DNA from 4 places in the Halobacillus sp. AWH4_228 genome. Region 1 is predicted to be linked to each of the others. Evidence: predicted binding sites of a transcription regulator. Region 1 holds the regulator's gene; each other region holds the start of a gene.
The links. Region 1 encodes Rex, which represses fermentation and respiration genes when NADH is low (regulators of the CRP and FNR family bind a similar motif). Its sites were predicted from a motif close to TTGTGAAATATTTCACAA; they were not measured.
Positions count from the first base shown of each region.

Region 2: the regulator Rex is predicted to act here: its motif matches at 2,780-2,797, upstream of ACXADP_RS04685 (L-lactate dehydrogenase).
Region 3: the regulator Rex is predicted to act here: its motif matches at 1,738-1,755, upstream of cydD (thiol reductant ABC exporter subunit CydD).
Region 4: the regulator Rex is predicted to act here: its motif matches at 1,701-1,718, upstream of ACXADP_RS12175 (cytochrome ubiquinol oxidase subunit I).

Region 1 covers NZ_JBSWTE010000001.1:3,693,618-3,697,545, reverse strand. The annotation lists gene ACXADP_RS18990 (ABC-F family ATP-binding cassette domain-containing protein) at 1-126, opposite strand, end outside; gene moaC (cyclic pyranopterin monophosphate synthase MoaC) at 286-774, shown strand; gene ACXADP_RS18980 (redox-sensing transcriptional repressor Rex) at 789-1,448, shown strand; gene ACXADP_RS18975 (SDR family oxidoreductase) at 1,487-2,308, opposite strand; gene ACXADP_RS18970 (MDR family MFS transporter) at 2,495-3,904, shown strand.
Region 2 covers NZ_JBSWTE010000001.1:943,938-947,865, forward strand. The annotation lists gene ACXADP_RS04675 (MarR family winged helix-turn-helix transcriptional regulator) at 1-30, shown strand, start outside; gene ACXADP_RS04680 (L-lactate permease) at 71-1,696, opposite strand; gene ACXADP_RS04685 (L-lactate dehydrogenase) at 1,724-2,689, opposite strand; gene ACXADP_RS04690 (hypothetical protein) at 2,926-3,615, opposite strand; gene ACXADP_RS04695 (CdaR family transcriptional regulator) at 3,741-3,928, shown strand, end outside.
Region 3 covers NZ_JBSWTE010000001.1:74,667-78,594, forward strand. The annotation lists gene cydD (thiol reductant ABC exporter subunit CydD) at 1-1,707, opposite strand, end outside; gene ACXADP_RS00360 (Lrp/AsnC family transcriptional regulator) at 2,027-2,506, shown strand; gene ACXADP_RS00365 (LysE family translocator) at 2,506-3,123, shown strand; gene trxB (thioredoxin-disulfide reductase) at 3,918-3,928, opposite strand, start outside.
Region 4 covers NZ_JBSWTE010000001.1:2,397,354-2,401,281, reverse strand. The annotation lists gene ACXADP_RS12180 (ABC transporter ATP-binding protein) at 1-1,570, shown strand, start outside; gene ACXADP_RS12175 (cytochrome ubiquinol oxidase subunit I) at 1,818-3,179, shown strand; gene ACXADP_RS12170 (cytochrome d ubiquinol oxidase subunit II) at 3,176-3,928, shown strand, end outside.

The DNA of each region.
Region 1 (3,928 bases):
TTTTCCTGCCCCGTTCCGGCCGACGATGGCAAGCCGGTCATTCTTTTGTACTTCCAATTTAATATTCGTTAAAATCAACTCGGCGCCGAAACGCTTCGTCAGTTGATTCAGCTGCATGAGAATCATGTCGTTTCACCTCGATGAACTAAGTGTATCTTATACGGATACCTGCTAGCAACAGAATGCCCCGTGTGAAAAGCGATCGTTGACGACTCCGGATTGATTTTTTGGTAGAATAAGAGTAGTGTTTCAATCAGAACCATGTAGAAAAAGGGGAACGTGCCAATGGCGGAATTTAGTCATTTCAATGAAGAGGGCCGTGCCCGGATGGTGGATATATCCGGCAAGGAAGATACCGTAAGGACAGCGGTCGCCTTCACAAGTGTAGAAGTGAACAAAGAGATTTATCATAAAATTACAGAGCGGACGATGGAAAAAGGGGACGTTCTGTCTGTAGCCCAGGTAGCCGGGATCATGGCAGCCAAAAAAACCCCGGACTGGATTCCGATGTGTCACCCTCTGCCGTTGAAGGGTGTCGATATCTCCTTTGACTGGGAGCTTGATGGAGAGAAACCGCGTTTGATCATCGAGGTTTCCGCCAGGACGAAGGGAAGCACGGGTGTGGAAATGGAAGCGCTCACGGCTGCATCTGCTGCTGCTCTTACAGTTTATGACATGTGTAAAGCCGTTGATAAAGGGATGGTCATCGGACCGACGTATTTGTCGGAGAAGACCGGTGGCAAAAATGGCGACTATAAACGAACGGATCGGTAAAGGAGGTCGGAGCCATGGATATGGAACAAGCAAAAATTCCACAGGCGACAGCCAAGCGGCTGCCGCTGTATTACCGCTTCTTGAATAACCTGCACAGTCAGGGAAAGCTGCGTGTATCATCGAAAGAGCTGAGTGAGGCGGTGAAAGTCGACTCCGCTACGATCCGCCGGGACTTTTCCTACTTCGGAGCACTCGGGAAGAAGGGCTACGGCTACAACGTGGAATACCTGCTGTCCTTCTTCAGAAAGACGCTCGATCAGGATGAAACGACGAAGGTCGCCCTGATTGGTGTAGGGAATCTGGGAACGGCTTTTCTGAATTATAATTTTACGAAAAACAACAATACGAAAATCGAAATGGCTTTTGATGCCAACGAGGAGCGGGTCGGTACGGAAGTCGGCGGTGTCGAAGTGCACCACATCGACGACTTGGAAAACCAGCTCGGTGACCTTGAGGTGGCCATCTTAACAGTACCGGCATCTGCCGCCCAGGGCATTGCCGAACGCCTTGTAGAAGCGGGTGTGAGCGGAATTCTCAATTTCACGCCGGCGCGGATCAGCGTTCCATCGCGCGTGCGGGTGCATCATATCGACCTTGCGATTGAACTGCAGGCACTCGTTTACTTCCTGAAGCATTATCCGCTGATGGAGGATGAGCCGCTGGATGAAGCATAAAAAAGACTTAGAGCGTCGTCTGCTCTAAGTCTTTTTTATTACTTCGTCGTTTCTTTCCAGCTGTTGTCCATCAGCATTTTACCCGGCCACGTGTAGGCGGTCAGTCCGCCGTCCACAGTAAGATCCTCACCGGTAATGAACGAGCTTTCCTCAGAAGCGAGGAAAAGGGCGGCGGAGGCGATTTCCTCCGGCTTTCCTAACCGGCCCATCGGTGTCACCCATTTCTGCGCCTCCCGGAACTCACGACCTTCCTCTTCTTTTTTCGTACCGGCAAGTTCATCAACGAGCGGCGTTTCAATCGTTCCGGGGGATACGGCATTCACGCGGATGCCCTGACGTGCGTAATCAATCGCCATGGCCCGGGTGAAATTGGTGATTCCGCCCTTGGCTGCGTTGTAGCCGGAACGATCCAGGTCAGCCGCCTGTCCCGACATGGATGATGTATTGATGATCGAGCCACCATTTTCGAACATAAGCGGAAGTAGATATTTACTGACTAAAAAGGTGCCGCGGAGGTCGACAGAAATGATCTGGTCGAACAAATCGACCGGATATTCGTGCACCTTGCCGCCTTCTTCATCGACACCGGCGTTGTTGAACAGCACATCAATCGTTCCGTACGTTTCCTCTACATAATTGGCAAAGACGCGGACACTTTCCTGCTCGGATACATCCAGGGCGTAGGATTCCGCCTGCCCGCCATGGATGTTGATTTCCTCCACAGTTTTGCGGACATCCTCTTCATCGACGTCAGCACAGATGACGCGGGCGCCCTCCTGGGCAAAAAGCTTCACGGTAGCTTTCCCGATTCCTGTCGCGGCTCCTGTAACGACTGCCGTTTTATTGTTTAAACGTCCCATATGATCTTCCTCCTTTATTCGTCTGGTTGTATGGTACCCAGGGGTTAAAGACTGGAAACATAAGGGAACGCTTACACCGCTCATTTGATGAAAAACAAACTGGAACGGCCGATGGAAGGGTTAATCCGGCTGCGAGGTGGTATAGTAGATAATAGTGTACGAATCGACAGAAAGTGAGGGACATCTATGAGTAAACTGCCGAATAAATGGCTTGTCGTCATATCGGTTTTGTTTGGAACGTTTACCGTCATCTTAAATAATAGTATGCTGAACCCGATTTTACCGCGGTTCATTGAAATCTTTGATTCCAACGCCGTAGCCGTCGGGTGGATTTTAACGATCTTCATGGTCGCCATGGGGATGACGATGCCGCTGACGGGCTATTTCGGAGACCGGTTCGGGAAAAAGAAAGTCTACCTGACCGGTTTGTTTATTTTCATCCTTGGGTCGTTATCCGGATTCTTTTCCTCCACGCTCAGTATGGTGATCATCTCCCGGGCGATTCAAGGAATGGCCGGGGGCTTGATGCTGCCGATCGCCATGGCGCTCATTTTCAACTCGTTTCCGAGACATGAGCGCGGACTGGCCGTCGGTGTATACGGGGTTGCGGCGATGGTCGCTCCGGCGATCGGCCCGACCGTCGGGGGGCTGCTGATCCAGTATGTGGACTGGCCGTGGCTGTTTGCCTTTAACATTCCATTCGGACTGACGGGGCTGATTCTATCCGCGAAGTTTCTGGAGCGGACGGAAACGCATCCGGAGAAAAAGTTCGACCTTGTCGGGTTTCTTATCATTACCTTAGGTATCGGATCCGTGTTGTTTGCGCTCGGACGGGGGCGGACACTGGATAAATTGATGGATCCGCTGAACCTGACGCTCGTGGTGGTCGGCTTACTGGCGATCGTCCTGTTTGTTTTTTACGAAAACCGTCAGGACGACCCGCTTCTCAATTTATCGGTCTTCAAGGTGCCGACCTATTCCGTGTCCATCCTTGTCACCTCGGCTGCATCGATTGGATTATTCTCAGGAATTTTCCTGCTGCCGCTGCTCATTCAAAATGTCTACGGCTTGAATGAAGTCATGACAGGACTGTTGTTCCTGCCGGCAGCCGCGGCGAGCGGGGTGTTCATGTCGATCGGCGGACGGATACTTGATAAAAAGGGACCGAAGTACGTCGTTCCGCCGGGTCTTGCGATTATGGCCCTGGCGACACTGGGTCTTGGGATGCTGAAGCTTTCCACCCCATACTGGATGATTCTCGCCTTGAACACGGTTCGCGGTCTCGGCATGGGGATGGGGAACATGCCGGCGACAACGTCGGGGATGAACGCCATTCCTGAGCATCTGGTCGCACAGGGAAGTGCGATGAACAACATCATCCGGCAGATCTCCTCCTCGCTCGGCATCGTCTTTTTCTCTATTTATTATGAAGTCCGCCGCGCGCAGATTTCCGCAGGAGGAGATATTGATATGCAGGCGGCCACCCTGCAGACATTAAATGAAGCTTTCCTCGTGTCGGCGGTTGTGCTGCTGATTGCGCTGCCGTTTTCCTTTATTCTGAAGGGCGTTCCGGATGAGGACGAAAAACAAGCATAAGTAAAGGGCTTGTTCTCACCTGGA
Region 2 (3,928 bases), 2.7 Mb from region 1:
CATCTGCATGAAAGAAATGAAACGTCATAAGAAAATCCCCGCTTTCTTAAAGAAGAGCGGGGATTTCTTTTTATACACCAATGAGGGACAAAATGTATGTCGTTACACAGACAACCACCAGTAGAATGAAGCTGTATTTCAGCGTCATCTTGAATAACGTGGACTCCTGGCCGGTCTGCTTAACCGCTGCTGTCGCAATTGCAATGGACTGTGGAGAGATCAGCTTGGCCATCACACCGCCGGCTGTATTCGCTGCCAGAAGCAGTGCCGGGTTCGCGGTGATCTGGTCAGCGGTGACTGCCTGTAAGTGACCGAATAAGGCGTTGTTACTGACGACAGAACCCGTAATGAAAACGCCGATCCAGCCGAGCACAGGACTGACGAGTGGGAACAGGCTTCCCGTTTTGGATAAGGCGAGTCCGATGGTGGAGCTCAGCCCGGCAAAATTGGATAAGTTGGCAAAGCCCATGACGAAGCAGATGGTCAGGATAGGGATCCACAATTCCTGTATCGTCGCTTTCAAGTTTTTCATCCCTTCCGGAAGGGTGATCGCAGAGCTGAACCACCCAGTCAGAAGAACAGCCACCAATATCGCTGTGCCGGTCGCAGAAATAAAATCAAGTTTAAAAATGGCATCAAGCGCGGTTGTTTCCGGCGCAATCGGCGGGGCTTTCTGAATCTGCTGGTGCAGGTATGGAATCGATACCAACCGGGTCGTACCAGCAAGCAGGCCTCCATCATTGAACAGGGCTTTAAAAGCAGGAAGACTCCAGATCGTAATGACGGCCGTTAAGATGTAGAACGGAGACCAGGCTTTAACTATTTCCTTCAGGCTGTACGTTTCGCCGGTCTGAACAGCGGGAGCATCCGCTTCTCTGTGGATCGTTTTCGGCTGCCATTTTCTTAAGAACAGCGCAAGACCAGCCATACTTAAGAGGGCGGCAAGGATGTTGGCAAGTTCAGGTCCGAGAAATAGAATCGTAAACAGCTGGGTGCCTGTGTAAATGCCACTGACGACGAGCAGGGCAGGCAGGGTTTCTTTCACACCTTTCCATCCATTCAGCAAAAAGACGAGCACAAACGGAATGGCAAAGGAGATGGCAGGAAGCAGGTAAGCCAGTGTCCGGGAAAGCTCCATCGTTTCCAGGTTTCCCATCTGGGCACCGACGATGACAGGAATGCCGATCGCTCCGAAGGCACCGGAAGCAGCATTGGCGATCAAGCATAACGCTGCGGCTTTCAACGGGCGGAAGCCTAGTTCCACAAGCAGGGCGGCACTGATGGCAATCGGTACACCGAATCCTGCGGCCCCTTCAAGGAAAGCGTTGAAGCTGAAGCCGATCAGCAGAAGCTGCAGCCGCTGATCCTGAGAGATGTTCGCGATACTGGAACGGATGACCGTGAATTTCCCGGTATGTACAGCAATTTTGTATAACCAGACGGCCATAATGACGATGTAACCGATCGGCCATAGACCGTTCGCTATGCCGTGCAGGGCTGCGGCGAGCGCATTGCCCCATGGCATATCAAACAAGAACACAGCGATACCCAGACTCATGATGAGCGTGAGAAAGGCAGCAAGAATCCCTTTCATACGGAGTCGGGTTAATGCCAAAAAGAAGAAAAAGATGGGGAGAGCGGCTAAAAGCGCGCTCACGCCCAGATTACCAAAAGGATCATACTGTTGGAACCACATGGCAGATCATCTCTTTTCAAAAGAAGTTTAGTTCGTCTGTTTCACATAGAATTGTTCGCTTAGAATATCTTTCAAAACAGTGGCACTGTGATTCAGTTTCCCTTGTTCTTCTTCATTCAGGTTGATTTCCATCACATTACGGATCCCCGTGCGGTTGAGGACAGCTGGAACACCGATATACACGTCATCCACATTGTATTCCCCGTTCAAGTATGCACTGACGGTCATGATGCTGTTTTCGTTGTATAGGATCGCTTTCGTAATGCGGGTCAGACCCATCGCTATGCCGTAATAGGTGGCTCCTTTTTTCTCAATGATCTGATAGGCGGCATCGCGGACATTCACGAAAATTTCGTCGAGATCTTCTTTTGTATAGTTTTCGTGACGTTCGATCAATTCAAGGACTGGAACACCGCCGATGGTCGCGTGGCTCCATACAGGAAGTTCTGTATCGCCGTGTTCGCCGATAATGTTTGCGTGCACGCTGGATGGAGAAACATCGAAGTACTCTCCAAGCAGGTAACGGAACCGGCCGGAATCCAGGATCGTCCCACTTCCAATCACTCGTTCTTTAGGGAGGCCGCTGAATTTCCATGTGGCATAGGTGAGCACATCCACCGGATTGGTGGCCACAAGGAAAATGCCGTCAAATCCGTTGGCCATCACGTCATCTACGATGGATTTGAAAATGACCAGGTTCTTTTTGACGAGGTCGAGACGTGTTTCGCCAGGCTTTTGGTTCGCGCCTGCACAGATGCAGACGATGTCGGCATCACGGCAGTCTTCATACGTTCCATACCATGTTTTCGTCGGATTCGGGGCAAATACTTTTCCGTGGTTCAAATCCATCGCATCGCCCATCGCTTTGTCTTTATTCAGGTCAATGATCACGAATTCCTCGGCTACCGCCTGGTTCAACATCGCAAAAGCGTAGCTGCTTCCGACGGATCCTGCTCCAATTAAAGCGACACGGTTTACATTTTGTTTTGGCATATGAATTCCTCCCTAAAGATAATGAACAAGTTATTGTGAATCATTTCACATTTATATTGTGCAATATATCCAACATGAAATCAATGAGTTTTGTGAAATAATTCACAATAGGCTTGTCCTGTTTTCATTAAAGCGTTTTCCTGTTCAAAAGTTGGACATATTTGTGTGAGGTCTTGGAGGGAAAGGGAGAGATGTTCCACCCTGCTTCCTATTATAAATGGAAGCAGGGTGGAAAACTATTGAATGGGTGTAAAATGGGCAGATGTGGTCAGTTCGATTTCGTCGCCTTCCAACGCCTCAAAGATATATTCGCTCTCATAGAAGCTTCCACTTCCAATCATGATATTGACTTTAGCTCCTTCATTCACAAAGAAGTTGCCGTTCCCATTCGGGGTTACTTTGTAGCGGGCGGCAGGAATGTCTTTCCCTACAGTGAAGAATCCGGCGGAGAGCGTTTTCGGTTCTTCTTTTAATTCAATGATTTTTCCGGTTACGATGGCCAGTTCTTCCTTCTTCGTATCTATTTCCGCTTCAACAGCATCCAATTCACTGTCCTTGGATTTCTTTGATTCTTCCAGCTTCTTGAGATCTGCCTGAAGTGTATCTTTTTCCGCCACCAGAGCTTCAGCCTCACTTAAATCCTTTTCCAATGCCTTGACCTGTTCATTTATTTCCTCTTTTTTCTCGTCGAGGAGCTCAACATCCTTCTCTAAATCCTTCTGGTCGCCTTGTTTTTGGATGAACCTTTTTTCAACTTTTTCTATTTCCATTGTTACTTCTTCGTACTTCAGCTTTTCTTCATTTAAAGAAATGGTACGGGTGTAGGAACCGATGAAAAATGCAGTAAAGAATATCACCAACGCAGCAGCCGTATGGATCCAGAACATTTTCCTCTTGAAAAATACCGGTTTTTGATCTTCTGTCATTCCATCATTCCTCCCAGAGTATCGTAAGACCACTATATAGGCCGAAAGAGGGGAATATGACCATCTCCTTCCTGGAATCTGTGCTAGGATGAATAATAAGAAGAACGACGGAGAGGGGAATGGGAATGCTGATCCCAAGAGAGGTAGCTCAATCGATTGTTCAGGAAACCGAACCGATCATGAACAAAAATATCAACTTCATGGATGAAAAGGCGAAAATCATCGCCAGTCTTGATAAAAAGCGGATCGGTGATTTTCACGAGGGGGCAGCCAAAGTGCTGGAAACCGGCCATACGTTAGTCATATCGTCGAA
Region 3 (3,928 bases), 3.6 Mb from region 1:
TTTCTGCATTGTGACCATCTGCCGATATAGAGGCAGCTCAGCTTTTAATTGTTCATGGGTGCCTGTACCCACAGCACGTCCCTCATCGAGTACAAGAATCTGGTCGGCCGCCTGAATCGTATGGAGGCGGTGGGCGACCGTAATCATAGTCGCCGTCTCCGACAGCTCTTGAATGGAGCGCTGAAGGACAGTCTCTGTTTTCACATCCAGCCCTGTTGTCGGCTCATCAAACAGAATGACGGAAGGCTTTTTCAAAAAGGCACGGGCCAGTGCAATGCGCTGCTTCTCCCCGCCGGATAAACCTCTTCCGCCCTCACCGATTGATGTATCCAATCCATCCTCCAACGTCTCAAGCAGCTGGGAAAGGCCGGCCTTCTCCGCTGCACGGGCCGTTTCTTCCCTGGAGGCGCCGGGAACTCCAATCGCCATATTCTCTGCAATCGTACCCGAAAAAAGATACGGGTGCTGGGAGATGTAGCTGACACCGTTGAACCAGTCCGCTTCCTTGTACGAATAAAGCGGACGTCCGTTCACGTCTACATCACCAGATGAAGGAGCAAGCAGTCCCGAAAAAATATTGAGCAGGGTTGTCTTGCCTGATCCACTCTTTCCGACCACCGCCAGATGACTCCCTGCTGGAATGTCCACCGATACCGGATCAAGAGCGAATCCTTCCTCATACTGAAACTGAACAGCGCGGAGAGACAAGGCCGGAGGCTGTTCATACGTGAGCCCCTGATCTCCCCATACCAACGAATGGTCCTCTTCGTTCAACGTCTCCTCCAGCTGCTTGGAGGCCCCGGAAGCTCCACGTCCCGTATGGAACGCACTGCCGAACTCCTTCAGTGTCAAGTAAAACTCCGGTGCAAGAATCAAAATGAAAAAAGCGGTGAAAAAAGAGACACTTTCATACACAACAAGGCGGATGGCAATCTCAAGAGCAATCAGGCCAATACTGAGCATGGAGATGAACTCAAGCATGAGGGAGGACACAAAGGCCACCTTCAGCACTTCCATCGTAGCCGTTTTAAATCCGAGACTGCTCGATTCTATTTCCTCCTGCTGGCGATGACTGCGGTTGAAGAGCTTCAACGTAACAAGTCCTTGAAGGGTATCCAGAAACTGTCCGGAAAAAGCCGAAAGCTTCTCCATCTGGTCTTCCGATTTCTTCTTCGTCATCACACCGATGATCGCCATGAACATCGGAATGAACGGAGCTGTGATTACCATGATCAGCCCGGAATAAAGATGGGCGGAAAACACAACGGCCAAAATCATCACAGGGATAATGAGGGTCTGGATCATTTGTGGAATATAGCTGCTGAAATAGCCGTCCAGTTCATCCACGGAATCCATGAGTACACTCACCTTTTGTCCGGACCGCCCGGTCACCGATGTGGAGATCGACTGCCTGGACATTTTTTCAATCAAACGATGCCGGTAATGCTCTTTAGCTCTCGAAGCAAGACGGATGCCCGTTTTTCCATTGAGCCATGTGAAGAGAGTACGTCCAGCCAACACGAGAAACAGCCCGGCAAACAAAGGCAGAACATCCTGGAGGCTTTGCTGACCAAGAAAAATCCGATCCACAATCGCAACGAAATAATAGGATTGACCGATGACACTGGCTCCGATGAGAAGAGACGTGAGGATTAACAGCGTCATCCCTTTTCGATCAGCAAAAGCAAAGCGGCTGAGATGCTTCATAATCTATAGAAAACTCCTTACACGTATTTTTTGTGAAGTTTTTCACATTACCTTTATTATAAAGGAAAGACACCCTTTTTTCTAAAGAGAAGCCTGAGGATTCTATGACAATTCTTTAACATCGTCCCCTTTTCTGCCGCCAGTCATACAATCTCAACGGATAACTTACCCCGGTCGCTTATCGTCGCAAACACCTTATCAAACCTGTGATGAGGATTAGTATGCCGAAAACCTTTCAGGAGGTTAATGGAAATAACCTTTACTTTTTATTTTATAAATAACATGATAGTAAAAAATTTATAAAAGGAGGAAAAATCAGTTGGATAACTTTGGTTACAAAATATTGAAAGCACTAATTGATAATGGAAGGGTTACTTGGGCTGAATTAGCTTCCCAAACTGGATTATCTGCTCCATCTATTGCAGACCGTGTTAATCGTTTGTTAAACAATGAAGTAATAAAAGAACTTGGCGCAATGGTAAATGGGGAAAGTGTAGGAACAGAATGTACAGCATTTGTGGCAGTTTCATTAGAAAAACCAACATTCAGGAAAGATTTTTTAAGGCTTGTCAAGGATTTGGAAGAAGTGCAGGAATGTCATCATATTGCCGGGGAAGATGATTATTTATTGAAAATTCGTTGCCAAAATACAAAGGATTTGGACCGAGTAATAAGTTATGAAATTAAAAACCTTGCAGGTGTACGGAGGACAAAAACAACAATTGTGATGGATACAACAAAAGAAACTTTGCGGGTCCCCTTACAAAAAGCAAAATTTAATAAATCAGGTGAACAGTAATGTTCGGGGAACTATTACTAAAAGGACTGTTCATTGGAATTAGTATTGCTGCTCCAGTTGGACCAATTGGGGTGTTATGTATCCGCAGAACTCTTGAACATGGTAAGTTAACTGGATTTGTATCTGGATTAGGGGCTGCAACAGCAGATGGAATATATGGAATAATCGCTGGTCTCGGTTTAACATTTATAACAAACTTTTTAATTGGTCAACAATTGTGGCTTCATCTTATTGGCGGTATATTCTTATGTTATTTAGGAGTGAAAATATTTATTTCAAAACCTTCAAATAGATCAGCTGAAGCCAAAGGTAACCAACCGTTTTCAGCTTTCATATCTACTTTCTTTTTAACTATTACTAATCCAGTTACAATTTTATCATTTATCGCCATTATCTCAGGCCTAGGAATTACAACTAACAATGCAACGGCACCTGGCTTAATTTTAGTCGCAGGGATTTTTATAGGTTCATCATTATGGTGGTTATTATTAAGTAGCCTTGCAGGAACATTAGGCAATCGACTAGAGAATGATTATTTGAGCCTGATTAATCGCATTTCTGGAATTATATTATCGTCGTTTGGAGTATATAGTTTAGTTACTGGACTTGTTGGTTAGAGATTGATCTCATAATATTATTGGGGTGTTGTCCATATATTTAATGTTTCACTGGTTCATTGATCTTCTTATGGATCAAGAAAAGATATGAGGGGTGCTTACATGGTCTATATACCTTCAATTTGTTCTTTGTAGTTATTCCAAGCTTCATCATATACTAATGTAGGCGTGAAAATATCTATGATTCCTTGCTTAACTCTAAAGTCAAAAGACTATAGTTTTCTTAAAAGAATGGATCAATAAATGATGTTTGAATCTAAATAAACGTTCAAAGCTTTTCACCCTTTATGATTCTTGCTTGTTATTCCACCAATATTTCAGACGATTTTTCCATTCTCTACCTTACAATCAACGGGGATGTGGGCCTATGTATAAAACCCTATGGAACAACACAGATATTCGTTTATATATGAGAGCAGGAGCGGTTTGAATAAAGAATGGGTCCACCTCAGCAAGAAATTTCTCCTGAAAGGCATGAGGCTGTTTATGTGGTGCAGTTGGATTCATTAGAAGAAATGCTCCTTCTTCTATGAACATGTCTCCAAACTTCGTCTGATACTTTCCTTTACCCGCAGGCGAAAAGATCAGCTTGCAAGAAAAGTCTTCTCTCCATGATCTTTCCCCAAGCTGGTCGAAACGCTGCAGGAATAACCCGTTCGTCTGCTGCCAAATCAAGCTTCCCTCCCCTTTCTTTCATTACACATTCAGTGACTGTATTCTACCTACTAATTCCAAAAAATTCAATTAAGTGTATCTGAAAAAAAAGAGACCGCCCCTTCCAGGGCAGCCTTTTACTAAGAAAGGT
Region 4 (3,928 bases), 1.3 Mb from region 1:
GATCCAGCTGGTGCTGGGAATTGCAGGCTTGTATGTTCTCAGCTACATCGCCAACGCCTTGAGGATTAAGTATGTCAACATTCTGGGGCAGAACGTGATTTATGATCTCCGACAGCATTTGTTTTCCCATGTCCAAAGGCTGTCGCACAAGTTTTTTGATTCAAGATCTGCCGGTTCCATTCTCGTGCGGATTATGAATGATATCAACTCGCTTCAGGAACTGTTTACAAACGGGATCATCAACCTTCTGATGGATATTGTTCTCTTAACTGGGATCATCGCTATTCTGCTGGCACTCGATCCGAAGCTTGCCCTGGCGATTCTCGTGATCATGCCGCTGATGTTCTATATTTCCACGAAGCTGCGCCGGAATATCCGACGCTCCTGGCAGCAGGTACGAATCCAGCAGTCCAGGCTGAATTCCCACTTGAATGAAAGTCTGCAGGGCATTCGGATTACCCAGTCCTTTACACAGGAGAAGGAAAATACCGAATACTTTGACGGGGTGAACACGGATAACTTTCTCGCATGGAAGGAAGCGACGAAAAAAAGTGCGATGTTTCGTCCGTTTGTCGAAATGAGCAATGCCATCGGTACAGTCATCCTCGTTTCATTTGGGGCCTGGTTGATTCTTCAGGGAGATATCCAGGTCGGAACGTTTGTATCGTTCGCCTTCTTCCTTGGGATGTTCTGGGAACCTATATCCAGACTGGGGATGATGTACAACCAGCTTCTTATGGCGATGGCAGCCTCTGAACGGATCTTTGAATTCCTGGATGAAGAACCAAATGTCGAGGAGAAGAAAAATGCCGTGGAACTGAAGGATATGAAAGGTCACATCGAATTCGACCACGTTCAGTTTGCCTACGATTCCAAGCGGATTGCTCTTCATGATATCAACCTTGAGATGAAACAAGGAGAAACGGTGGCCCTTGTTGGACATACGGGATCAGGGAAATCTACGATTGCCAACTTGATCAGCCGTTTTTACGACCCAACCAAAGGTGCCGTCAAAATCGATGGGGTGGATTTGAAGGATGCTTCCATTGATAGTATCAGACAGCAGATCAGTGTCGTTCTTCAGGACACGTTCATTTTTTCGGGAACGATTATGGAAAATATCCGCTTCGGGCGTCCGGGTGCTACGGATGAAGAGGTGAAAGAAGCGGCAGAAGTGGTAGGAGCGGATGGTTTTATCCAGCGCTTGAACAACGGCTACGAAACCGAAGTAGAGGAGCGGGGGAATATTCTTTCAGCCGGAGAACGGCAGCTTCTCTCCTTTGCCCGGGCCCTGCTTGCCAATCCGAGAATTCTCATTCTGGATGAAGCAACAGCGAGTATAGATACAGAAACCGAATTGAAGATTCAACAGGCTTTGAAGAAGCTCCTGAAAGGGAGAACAGCCATTATGATCGCCCACCGCTTATCAACGATACGTGAAGCCGACAACATTTTCGTGCTCGAGCATGGAAAGATTCTTGAGCAGGGATCTCATGATGAACTTATGGATCAGCACGGTGAATATTATGAACTTGTAAAAGCCCAGTTCCAAATGCTGGATGCCATATAATAAATCACCCTGTAGAAAAATTCTACAGGGTTTTTTCTTTTGAACAACGTTAGAAAAGAACGGAGGAGGGGAACAGGCAGATAGGTCGACAGGACGGATGGTGTGCGGTACGATAAGAATTGAAAAGACTTTGTGAAGTTTGTCACAAAATAGTCATCATCTTGAATACCACAACGGTGTTTTACGTTTTATACTAATCCCAGAACAGATTTTGAGATTATTCCTGGGTAGGAGGGAACGAATTAAGATGTTTGGATTCGAAACCGTCGAAGTGAGTCGTGCGCTCACTGCGATGACATTACTATTTCACGCCATTTTCGCAACACTGGGAGTCGGGGTCCCCGTCCTCGTGTCCATTGCGGAATTCATCGGAATCAAGCGGAAGGATCCGCATTACACTCTGCTCGCCAGGCGCTGGACGAGAGGGTATACGATTACGGTCGCTGTCGGAGTTGTGACAGGGACGGCGATCGGTCTGCAGCTGTCACTCATCTGGCCGAGCTTCATGAGGCTTGCGGGGAACGTGATTGCTCTGCCGTTATTCATGGAAACCTTCGCCTTCTTCTTTGAGGCGATTTTCCTAGGGATCTACTTATATACGTGGGACCGGTTCAAGAAGCCGATCTACCACTGGCTGTTATCCATTCCTGTGGTCATTGGAGGAACGATGTCCGCCTTCTTTATTACAACGGTGAATTCGTTTATGAACACGCCCCAGGGTTTTGAGCTGGAAGAGGGCCGTTTTACATCGGTGGATCCACTTGCGGCGATGTTCAATCCTGCGACACCGACGAAGGTCTTTCACGTCATATCTTCCTCTTATTTAACCGCTGCAGCGGTGCTTGCAGGGATTGCTGCTTTCATCATTTTGATAAAAAAAGGATCCCTCTATCACAAAAAAGCATTAAAACTTACAATGACTGCCACTTTTATCTTTGCCATGCTTACAGCGCTTGCCGGTGATTTATCGGCGAAGTTTCTGGCTGAGCATCAACCCGAGAAGCTCGCAGCCGGGGAATGGCACTTTGAATCCGAAGAAGGCGCAGACCTTGTTGTATTCGGTACCCTGAATGAGAACAATGAAGTTGAAAACGCGATCAGGATTCCCAATGCTTTAAGTTTCCTCGCTCACGGCGATTTTAATGCAGAAGTGGAAGGGCTCGAGGAAACACCTGAGAACGAGCGGCCTCCCTTATGGATCCACTATATGTTCGATCTGATGGTATCGATCGGCTTTTACACCCTGGGGATTTCTCTGCTCTTCCTTGTGCTCTGGAAATGGAAGAAAGGAAACCCGTTCCATCCTATTCTCTTGTGGGGAGTAGCAGCGGCTGGTCCTTTGACGATGCTCGCGATTGAGTTTGGCTGGATTTATGCCGAAGTCGGAAGACAGCCGTGGATTTTGAGAGGCTTTATGACTGTTGCGGAAGGTTCGACGACATCTCCGTACATCGGCTGGATGTTTGCGCTGTTTGCTGCCGTCTACCTTGTGCTCGGTGTTGGATGTCTGCTTACGTTACGCAAAATATTCAAAGGCAAGCCTGCCGAGCTTGAACTGGAGCACCGCTTTCCGAATACAGCCGCAGCCAGCAGGGAGGGACAGTCATGAGCTATGAAATCATCGGGATATCCGTCCTCTGGTTGTTCCTTTACGGATATTTGATCGTCGCATCTGTAGATTTTGGTGCTGGCTTTTTTGCCTATTATGCAAGAATAACGAAAAAGGATCACTTGATTAATCAGCTGATCTCCCGGTACCTCTCTCCGGTATGGGAAGTGACGAATGTTTTCTTCGTCTTTTTCTTCGTCGGTCTTGTCGGATTCTTCCCGGATATGGCGTATTATTTTGGGCAGTCCCTGTTGATTCCGGGAAGTATTGCGATTGTTCTCCTTGCTATACGGGGATCCTTTTATGCGTTTGAAAACTATGGATCCAAAGACAACTCCCTCTACATGTTCCTTTACGGAGCGACAGGGCTGCTCATTCCGGCCTCTTTATCCACCGCTCTGACGATTTCAGAGGGAGGCTTTATTGAAGAAACGGAAAATGGTGTGCAGCTTCTTTTCGGAGAACTGTTCTCAAGCCCTTATTCATGGAGTGTCGTTTTTCTCGCCATCGTTTCCGTTCTTTACATCAGCGCGATGTTTTTAACGTATTATGCCCATCGTGCAGGAGACCGCCCGGCACTTGAAATTGTCAGGAAGTATGCCCTGTTCTGGAGCTCTCCGACCATCATTGCCAGCCTCACGACATTTATTGCTTTGAGTCAGCAGAATCCAGAGCATTTTCAACGGGCGATTGACTTGTGGTGGGTGTTCGGAATTTCTGTAGGGTTCTTTATAACTGCATTGTTCCTC